2 regions of the Pseudomonas sp. IzPS59 genome follow, and region 2 is predicted to be linked to the other one. Evidence: predicted binding sites of a transcription regulator. Region 2 holds the regulator's gene; the other holds the start of a gene.

Region 1 (4,975 bases), 660 kb from region 2:
CAGGCGCTGGAACGTGGTCGACAACCGCCTGGTACAGCGCGGTCATGTCTTCGCCCATGGCGGTGTGGTCCAGACCGGCGATGCCGTTCAGGGCCGAAGCGTAAACAACCTGGAAGTCCAGTTGTTCTTCGGTGGCGCCCAGGTTGTCGAACAGATCGAAGATCTGGTCCAGAACCCAGTCAGGACGCGCGCCCGGACGGTCAACCTTGTTGATCACCACGATCGGACGCAGGCCGGCTTCGAAAGCCTTCTTGGTCACGAAACGGGTTTGCGGCATAGGGCCGTCTTGAGCGTCGACCAGCAGCAGCACGGAGTCAACCATGGACATAACGCGTTCAACTTCGCCGCCGAAGTCGGCGTGGCCCGGGGTGTCCACGATGTTGATGTGGTAGCCGTTCCAGTTGATGGCGGTGTTTTTCGCCAGAATGGTAATGCCGCGCTCTTTTTCCTGGTCGTTGGAGTCCATCACGCGCTCGTCGTTGAGCTCGTTGCGCTCCAGGGTGCCGGATTGACGCAGGAGTTTGTCTACCAGGGTGGTCTTACCATGGTCAACGTGGGCAATGATGGCGATGTTGCGTAGATTTTCGATCACTTGTGTATCTCGATCAGAGGATTCGGTTTGCTGACAAGTCTTGGCAGCGATTAGCAGTAGTGTCCGGCATGGCCGTTACAGCTTGACGGCGGTGTCGGGGGGCCGGTGACGCAGGCCACAGGCAAACAGCCCCGGGCACTTAGCTCGGTCGATAAACGCGCACATTGGCATGCCCCTCACTGAGCAAATGGTGAGCATGCAGGCGACTCATCACGCCTTTGTCGCAATACAGCAGGTACTGGCGAGTAGGGTCCAGTTCCTTGAAACGTGCGTTCACTGCATAGAACGGCATCGTCTGTACTTCTATGCCCTCGAGTTCCAGCGGCTCATCCTCGGCGGCATCCGGGTGACGGATGTCGATGACGATCTGGCCGGCCAGTGCCTCGCTGACTTCTTCGATTTGCAAATCCTGGCCCAATTCGTCGATCACCCGATCGATCGGCACCAGTCTGGCGTTTGCGAGCGCACGCTCGAGCACCGCCATGTCGAATTCCTGCTCTTCGTGTTCGACCCGGCCACGCTTGGCGGCGGTTTTCGGATTGACCGAAATGACCCCGCAGTACTCCGGCATGTGCCGGGCGAAATCGGCGGTGCCGATTTCGTTGGCCGTGTCGATGATGTCCTGCTTGTGGGCGACGATCAGCGGACGCAGGACCAGTTTGTCGGTCACGCAGTCGATCACCGACAGGTTCGGCAGCGTCTGGCTCGACACCTGGGAGATCGCCTCGCCGGTGACCAGCGCATCAATGTGCAGGCGCTCGGCGATGGCCGAGGACGCGCGCAACATCATACGCTTCAATACGACGCCCATATGACTGTTATCGACCTTGCCGAGAATTTCGCCCAGGACTTCTTCAAATGGAACACTGACAAATAGCACGCGTTGCGAGCTGCCGTACTTCTTCCAGATGAAATGCGCGACTTCCATCACGCCCAGTTCGTGGGCACGACCGCCCAGATTGAAGAAGCAGAAGTGCGCCATCAGGCCGCGACGCATGATCTGGTAGGCCGCAACCGTCGAGTCAAAGCCTCCGGACATCAATACCAGCGTCTGCTCCAGCGCACCGAGCGGGTAGCCGCCGATGCCATTGTGCTGGCTGTGGATGACAAACAACCGTTTGTCGCGAACTTCGATGCGGACTTCGATTTCCGGCGCTTTCAGGTCGATTCCGGCGGCACCGCACTCACGGCGCAGCTTGCTGCCGACGTATTTTTCGACGTCCATCGAGCTGAATGCATGCTTGCCCGCACGTTTGCAGCGCACCGAGAAAATCTTCCCGGCCAGCGCATCGCCGTAGTGCTGCTTGCACTTCTCGGTGATGTCGTCGAAGTCGCCTAGCGGGTACTCGTCGATCTGCAGAAAGTGCGCGATGCCCGGCATGCAGGTCAGGCGCTCGCCCATCTCTTTCAGGGCCTTGGGATCGGTCACGCGGGTTTCCAGCTCGAGATTGTCCCACACGCCGTTCACCACCACGGCCGGGTCCAGGTCGCGGAGCACGGTGCGGATGTTCTTGGCCAGCTGGCGGATGAATTTCGTCCGGACAGGTCGGCTTTTGATGGTGATCTCGGGGAAGACTTTTACGATTAGTTTCATGAAAACAGCGCGCGCTGGGCCAGCCGAAAAAGGGGGGCGCGGATTATAGCGGAAATTGCTCAAGGTTTAACCAGTTAATATGCAGAAGGTTTTGCATGCACCAAAACGGGTCATTTTCGACTTATGGCGCTACATTAAAGGGCGAGATTTTCAGCCTTTATGCGTTTCGCACCTTAATAAGCGTGAATTTGGGGCAAAAAACCCATGCTGGGGCACTGGCATGCAATTTGCTCCCTTGTGAGGCAGGTTGCCTTGGCAGAGTATTCGCGCCGGCATCACCAACATTTAAGGGCATCCACTACCAGCCCTAAGCCACCCGGAGGACACTATGTCGAAGTCGGTTCAACTCATCAAAGATCATGACGTCAAGTGGATTGATCTGCGCTTCACGGACACCAAAGGCACTCAGCACCACGTGACCATGCCGGCTCGCGATGCGCTGGAAGACGACTTCTTCGAAGTTGGCAAGATGTTCGACGGTTCCTCCATCGCTGGCTGGAAAGGCATCGAAGCCTCCGACATGATCCTGCTGCCGGACGACGAAACCGCCGTTCTGGACCCGTTCACCGAAGAGCCGACCCTGATCCTGGTCTGCGACATCATCGAACCTTCGACCATGCAGGGTTACGATCGCGACCCGCGCGCCATCGCCCACCGCGCCGAGGAATACCTGAAGACCACCGGTATCGGTGACACCGTATTCGCAGGTCCAGAGCCTGAGTTCTTCATCTTCGACGAAGTGAAGTTCAAGTCCGACATCTCCGGCTCGATGTTCAAGATCTACTCCGAGCAAGGCTCGTGGATGTCCGACCAGGACGTGGAAGGCGGCAACAAGGGCCACCGTCCAGGCGTGAAAGGCGGCTACTTCCCGGTTCCGCCGTTCGACCACGACCACGAAATCCGTACCGCCATGTGCAACGCACTGGAAGAAATGGGTCAGACCGTTGAAGTTCACCACCACGAAGTGGCAACTGCCGGTCAAAACGAAATTGGTGTCAAGTTCAACACCCTGGTGAAGAAAGCTGACGAAGTTCAGACTCTGAAATACGTTGTCCACAACGTGGCCGATGCCTATGGCCGCACCGCGACCTTCATGCCGAAGCCTCTGTACGGCGATAACGGTTCGGGTATGCACGTTCACATGTCCATCGCCAAAGATGGCAAGAACACCTTCGCTGGTGAAGGTTATGCCGGCCTGTCCGAAACCGCCCTGTACTTCATCGGCGGTATCATCAAGCACGGTAAGGCCCTGAACGGCTTCACCAACCCGGCCACCAACTCCTACAAGCGTCTGGTGCCAGGTTTCGAAGCGCCGGTAATGCTGGCCTACTCGGCTCGCAACCGTTCCGCCTCGATCCGTATTCCTTACGTCAACAGCCCACGCGGCCGTCGTATCGAAGCACGTTTCCCGGATCCGGCTGCCAACCCGTACCTGGCTTTCGCAGCACTGCTGATGGCCGGTCTGGACGGTATCCAGAACAAGATTCACCCAGGCGATGCTGCTGACAAAAACCTGTACGACCTGCCGCCTGAAGAGGCGAAAGAGATCCCGCAAGTTTGCGGCAGCCTGAAAGAAGCCCTGGAAGAGCTGGACAAGGGCCGCGCGTTCCTGACCAAGGGCGGCGTGTTCTCCGACGACTTCATCGATGCCTACATCGCGCTGAAATCCGAAGAAGAAATCAAGGTCCGCACCTTCGTACACCCACTGGAATATGAGCTGTACTACAGCTGCTGATCCGGTAGCGCTGCGCTACGCGGCGTGACAAAAGAGAGGCCTCCTTCGGGAGGCCTTTTTTATTGCCCGGATGTTTACCGCCCGAGCCATCCCCGCCCGACTGGCCTATGCTGCAACCCATCGTTTTCGTTTCCGGTCGATTTCATGGGTCGCACCTTTCTCTACATCCTGCTGCTGATCGCCCTGCCCGTCGCTGCACAGATCTACAAGTACACCGACGCCAACGGCAATACGGTGTACAGCGATCACTCGCCGGACGGCGTGAAGGCACAGGCGGTGGAGTTGCCGCCGCTCAACAGCGTCCAGCCTCAGGCACCGAGTGCGCCGTCACCGGACACGGCCAGCCGTGCTCCTGCGCGCAATGCCTATGAGGTGCTGGAACTGACCGGCCTGCCCACCGAAGAAGCCCTGCGCGCCAACAACGGCACGTTCACCGTCAGCGTGCTGATCAAGCCGCGCCTGCAACCGCCGCATCAATTGCGTCTGTTGCTGGACGACGCGCCTTACGGCCAGCCGAGCAATGTTCCGATCATGCAACTGGTGAACGTCGACCGTGGCGAGCATCGGCTGGCGGTTCAGGTGATCGATGGCGAGGCGATCATTCAGCAGAGTCCGGCTGTGGTCTTTACCGTGCAGCGGGTGCACAAGCCATGACTCGCGGATTGATTGCCGTGTGTCTGGCCCTGTTTGCGCTTGGCGCATCCGCCGAGGTCTTCACTTATGTCGATTCCCAGGGCAATCGGGTCTACACCGACCAGCCACGCGGCAACGCCAAGCGTGTACCGCTGGCCACCAGCAATCGAATGGCTTCCAACCCGACCGGGGCGGCGCCCATCACCACGGCGAAAAAATCACCGGAGCAACCGCTGTTCCGCTACGACATGCTGCGGGTGCTGGTTCCCGAGCCGGACGCGACCATTCGCAGCAGCGCCGGCGAATTGATCGTCAGCATCACCAGCGAACCCGGCCTGCAAAAAGGTCATCGCTATCGCCTGCTGCTGGACGGCCAGCCCACCGGCGAACCCGGACTGAGCCCGGTATTCCCGCTGAGCAA
Region 2 (4,975 bases):
CAGCAGGGCGGTTTCATCGTTGATGGCTTCAGCCAGCGAGCGGTTGGCACTGCTCAGCGGGTGACGACGACGGGTTTCCGAGAAGCGCTTGAGCAGGGTTTCTTCATCGGCATCCAGATACAGGACGTCGCACTGGATATGTCGGCTGCGGACTTCCTCAAGCAACTCCGGAAAACGCGAAAGGTGGCTTGGCAGGTTGCGCGCATCGATCGATACCGCGACCAGTGGCTGAGACAGTTCCGTATGAATCAGTGCGCGTTCCGCCAGCTCCGGCAGCAGGCCCGCCGGCAGATTGTCGATGCAGTAGTAGCCGTTGTCCTCAAGGACATCCAGGGCCGTGCTTTTGCCCGAGCCGGAGCGGCCACTGACGATGATCAAGCGCATGTTTAGTGCCCGTTTTGCTCGTCCAGGACAACCTGATACAAGGCTTCGTTGGTGGTGGCGCGACGCAGCTTTTCGCGTACTTCCTTGCGATCGAGCATGCTGGCGATCTGGCGCAGCAGTTCCAGGTGTGCATCGGTGGCAGCTTCCGGGACCAGCAGCACGAACAGCAGGTCCACCGGCGCGCCATCGATGGCATCGAAATCGATAGGTGCTTCAAGGTGCATCAAGGCGCTGATGGGCGATTCACAGCCCTTGAGGCGGCAATGGGGAATGGCGATGCCGTTGCCAAAACCGGTCGAACCGAGTTTTTCACGGGCAATCAGCGCCTCGAAGACATCTTGCATCTCCAGATCCGGTTTTTCCCGGGCGATCAGGTTGGCAATTTGTTCGAGGGCTTTCTTTTTACTGCCGCCCGGCACGTTCACCAGGGAACGGCCGGGGGTCAGGATGCTTTCAAGTCGGATCATGGGGGTGGGGGTTATCGACCGGTAGCGCCCTGAAGCAGGCTCTGGGTCTTTTCCTTATGCTTTTTGAGTTGTTTATCAAGCTTGTCGGTCAGCGCGTCGATCGCTGCGTACATGTCGGTATGTTCCGCGTTTGCGACGACCTCGTTGCCGGGAATATGCAGCGTGGCTTCGATTTTCTGTTTCAGCTTTTCGACGCACATCGTGACTTGCACGTTGGTGATCTTGTCGAAATGTCCCTCAAGCCTCTTGAGCTTCTGCTCAACGTATTCACGGAGAGGTTGGGTAACTTCCAGTTGGTGTCCACTGATGTTGACTTGCATACAGCTTCTCCTTCGTTGCCAGTGCATAAAGCGGCAGGCCGAAGAGCCTGCCACTGGAACGCTGTAACGTGGCTTACATCAACCGCTTGCGTTCGCTCGAAGGCGCGATCCCGAGGGATTCGCGGTACTTGGCGACGGTGCGGCGAGCCACCTGAATGCCTTGTGCCTCCAGTAAACCAGCGATCTTGCTGTCACTCAACGGCTTTTTCTGATTTTCCGCGGCGACCAGTTTCTTGATGATCGCGCGGATCGCCGTGGATGAGCATTCGCCGCCTTCGGAGGTGCTGACGTGGCTGGAGAAAAAGTATTTCAGTTCATATATGCCCCGGGGGGTATGCATGAATTTCTGCGTGGTCACCCGGGAAATCGTCGACTCGTGCATGCCGACTGCCTCGGCGATGTCATGCAGCACGAGTGGCTTCATCGCTTCGTCGCCGTATTCCAGGAAGCCGCGCTGATGCTCGACGATCTGGGTGGCCACTTTCATAAGGGTTTCGTTGCGGCTCTGCAGGCTCTTGATGAACCAGCGGGCTTCCTGCAACTGATTGCGCATGAAGGTATTGTCGGCGCTGGTGTCGGCGCGACGGACGAAACCGGCGTACTGGGCGTTGACCCGCAGGCGCGGCACCGACTCCTGGTTCAACTCGACCAGCCAGCGCTCGTTGTCCTTGCGCACGATCACGTCAGGCACCACGTATTCGGCTTCGGTGGATTCGATCTGTGAGCCGGGGCGCGGGTTGAGGCTCTGGACCAGTTCGATGACCTGGCGCAGTTCATCTTCCTTGAGCTTCATGCGGCGCATCAGCTGGCTGTAGTCGCGGCTGCCGAGCAGGTCGATGTAATCGGTGACCAGGCGCTTGGCTTCGGCCAGCCAAGGAGTCTTGGCCGACAGCTGGCGCAATTGCAGCAGCAGGCATTCGCCCAGGTTGCGTGCGCCAATGCCGGCGGGTTCGAATTGCTGGATGCGGTGCAGGACCGCTTCGATCTCGTCCAGCTCGATGTCGAGCTCCGGATCGAAGGCGTCGAGAATTTCTTCGAGGGTTTCGTCGAGGTAGCCCTGATTGTTGATGCAATCGATCAGGGTGACGGCAATCAGGCGATCGGTGTCGGACATCGGCGCCAGGTTCAACTGCCACAGCAGGTGGCTTTGCAGGCTTTCACCGGCGGAAGTGCGGGTGGTGAAATCCCACTCGTCGTCATCGTTGCTCGGCAGGCTGCTGGCGCTGGTCTGGTAGACGTCTTCCCAGGCGGTGTCGACAGGCAGTTCGTTGGGGATTCGCTCGTTCCATTCGCCGTCCTCGAGATTGTCGACCGTCGGCGCGGTTTCCTGGTAGGAAGGTTCCTGGATCTCGGTATTGGGCTTCTGTTCGGCGTTGTCGGCCAGCGGGTCGGAATTGTCGAAGTCGTCGCCGTCTTCCTGGCGTTCGAGCATCGGGTTGGATTCCAGAGCCTCCTGAATTTCCTGTTGCAGATCCAGGGTCGACAATTGGAGCAGGCGGATGGCCTGTTGCAGCTGCGGTGTCATCGTCAGCTGCTGGCCCATTCTCAAGACTAGCGATGGTTTCATGGCAGGGGCTTAACACCTTATTCGCCGGCGCTATGCGCCATCCACTACAGGGCGCCGAGGCGCCAAACATAAGCAAATTATATGCCTGAAACTGTCGTGTTTGCCTAGAGCGCTGTAACAATAAAAGCGTATAAAAATGCGCTTCAACGTTACAGCACCCGGACGGCTGGTCGAATGCTGTCGCGCTTACAGGCGGAACTCGTGACCCAGATACACTTCCTTCACCAGATCGTTGGCGAGGATGGTCGCGGAGTCGCCTTCGGCGATCAGTTGGCCGTCATTGACGATGTAGGCCGTTTCGCAGATATCCAGCGTCTCGCGGACGTTGTGGTCGGTGATCAGCACACCGATGCCCTTGGCCTTGAGATGGTGAATGATCTGCTTGATGTCGCCCACGGAGATCGGGTCGACACCGGCGAACGGTTCGTCGAGCAGGATGAATTTCGGTGCGGTGGCCAGTGCGCGGGCGATTTCCACCCGGCGACGCTCGCCACCGGACAGGCTCATGCCGAGGTTATCGCGGATATGGCTGATGTGGAATTCCTGCAGCAGGCTCTCCAGCTCCTTGCGACGGCCGGCCTTGTCGAGCTCCTGGCGGGTTTCGAGGATGGCCATGATGTTGTCGGCTACCGACAGTTTGCGGAAGATCGAGGCTTCCTGCGGCAGATAGCCGATACCGGCCTTGGCGCGGCCGTGCATCGGCTGGTGGCTGACGTCCAGGTCGTCGATCAGCACACGGCCCTGATCGGCCTGCACCAGGCCGACGATCATGTAGAAGCAGGTGGTCTTGCCGGCGCCGTTGGGGCCGAGCAGGCCCACGATCTGGCCGCTGTCGATCGACAGGCTGACGTCACGCACGACCTGGCGGCTTTTATAGGCCTTGGCCAGGTGCTGAGCTTTCAGGGTTGCCATTACTGGGTTTTCTCGTCGGTTTTCTTCTTCGGCTGGATCACCATGTCGATGCGCGGACGCGCTTCGGTGACCTTGTTGCCGGTAGCGCGACCGGCGCTGGCGAGTTTTTTCACCGTGTCATAGACGATCTTCTCGCCCTGAGTGGTGTTGTTGTCCTTGTCGACGACCTTGGCCTTGTCGATCAGTACGACGCGGTTTTGCTGCGCGTGGTACTGAATGGTCACGCCCCAGCCCTGGACGGGTTTGGTGTCGCCAGCGGTTTGCAGTTGTTCGAAATAGGCCAGGTTGCCTACCGAAGTCACCACGTCGATCTCGCCGGCCGGGTTGCGCGTCAGCGTTACGGTGTCGCCTTTGACGATCATCGAACCCTGGGTGATGATCACGGCGCCCTTGTAAGTGGCAACGCCATTCTTGTCGTCCAGCTGGGCATCGTCGGCCTGAATGCGGATTGGCTGCTCCTGATCGTTCGGCAGAGCCCAGGCGCTCACGCTTCCCAGTGCTGCGCCCAGACTGAGCAAAATAGGGAGGGTTTTAACGAGCCTCATACTGTCCTCTTACGTTCGATAGCAGGTGTATCCTGCTTTCCTTCAAATACGCTTTCATTCCCACGCCGGTCGATACACCGCCAGCGCCGTCGATTCTAACGGGTTGCTGGGTCTGCGCATATTGCTGCTGAGGGAACACCGTCATTCGGGTGCTGGTGATCAGGGTGTCGCGGTTCTTTTCATCGGTGCGCTTGACGCGAACAGAGTCGATCAGTTCGACCTCGGTGCCGCCGGAATTCACTTCACCGCGCTCGCTGGTCACGTGCCACGGGAATTCGGTGCCGCGAAACATGTTCAGGTCGGGCTTGGTGACCAGTGTAATGTCGGTCGCCTTGACGTGCTCGGCCTTGTCGGAGGTCATTTCGTACTGCACCTTGCCGTCTTCCAGGTATTGCAAGGTGTGGGTGTTGGTCGCGTACCAGTCGATCGGGCTCTCTTCTGCCGAGACAGGAGGCTTGTCGAGGAAGCGCTCCGGGCTGATGTTCCAGTAGCCGACCGCGCCGAAAATGGCGGCGATGCAACCGAACAGCAGGATGTTGCGAAACTTTTTGCTAAACATGGTTTGACTCACAGGTACGCGTTGTTGGCGGCATCGAGGCTGCCCTGGGCGCGCAGGATCAGTTCGCAGAATTCACGGGCGGCGCCCTCGCCACCACGGGCCAGGGTAACGCCATGGGCATGCTCGCGCACAAAGGGGGCCGCGTTGGCCACCGCCATGCCAAGCCCCACCCGGCGGATCACCGGCAGGTCGGGCAGGTCGTCACCGAGGTAGGCGACCTG

What was found. Region 2 encodes sigma-54, which starts transcription at its own class of promoters, with help from an activator protein. Its sites were predicted from a motif close to ANTGGCATNNANNTTGCTNT; they were not measured.
Region 1: glnA (glutamate--ammonia ligase) is a predicted target of sigma-54. The motif match lies at 2,401-2,420, and genes of this name have one in related genera.

The regions. Positions count from the first base shown of each region.
Region 1 is NZ_CP062251.1:392,890-397,864, reverse strand. Features, by position in the region: gene typA (translational GTPase TypA) at 1-592, opposite strand, end outside; gene thiI (tRNA uracil 4-sulfurtransferase ThiI) at 732-2,186, opposite strand; gene glnA (glutamate--ammonia ligase) at 2,515-3,921, shown strand; gene IF189_RS01780 (DUF4124 domain-containing protein) at 4,066-4,575, shown strand; gene IF189_RS01775 (DUF4124 domain-containing protein) at 4,572-4,975, shown strand, end outside.
Region 2 is NZ_CP062251.1:1,052,492-1,057,466, forward strand. Features, by position in the region: gene rapZ (RNase adapter RapZ) at 1-384, opposite strand, end outside; gene ptsN (PTS IIA-like nitrogen regulatory protein PtsN) at 387-851, opposite strand; gene hpf (ribosome hibernation-promoting factor, HPF/YfiA family) at 863-1,171, opposite strand; gene IF189_RS04550 (RNA polymerase factor sigma-54) at 1,245-2,738, opposite strand; gene lptB (LPS export ABC transporter ATP-binding protein) at 2,925-3,650, opposite strand; gene lptA (lipopolysaccharide transport periplasmic protein LptA) at 3,650-4,195, opposite strand; gene lptC (LPS export ABC transporter periplasmic protein LptC) at 4,182-4,754, opposite strand; gene IF189_RS04570 (KdsC family phosphatase) at 4,763-4,975, opposite strand, start outside.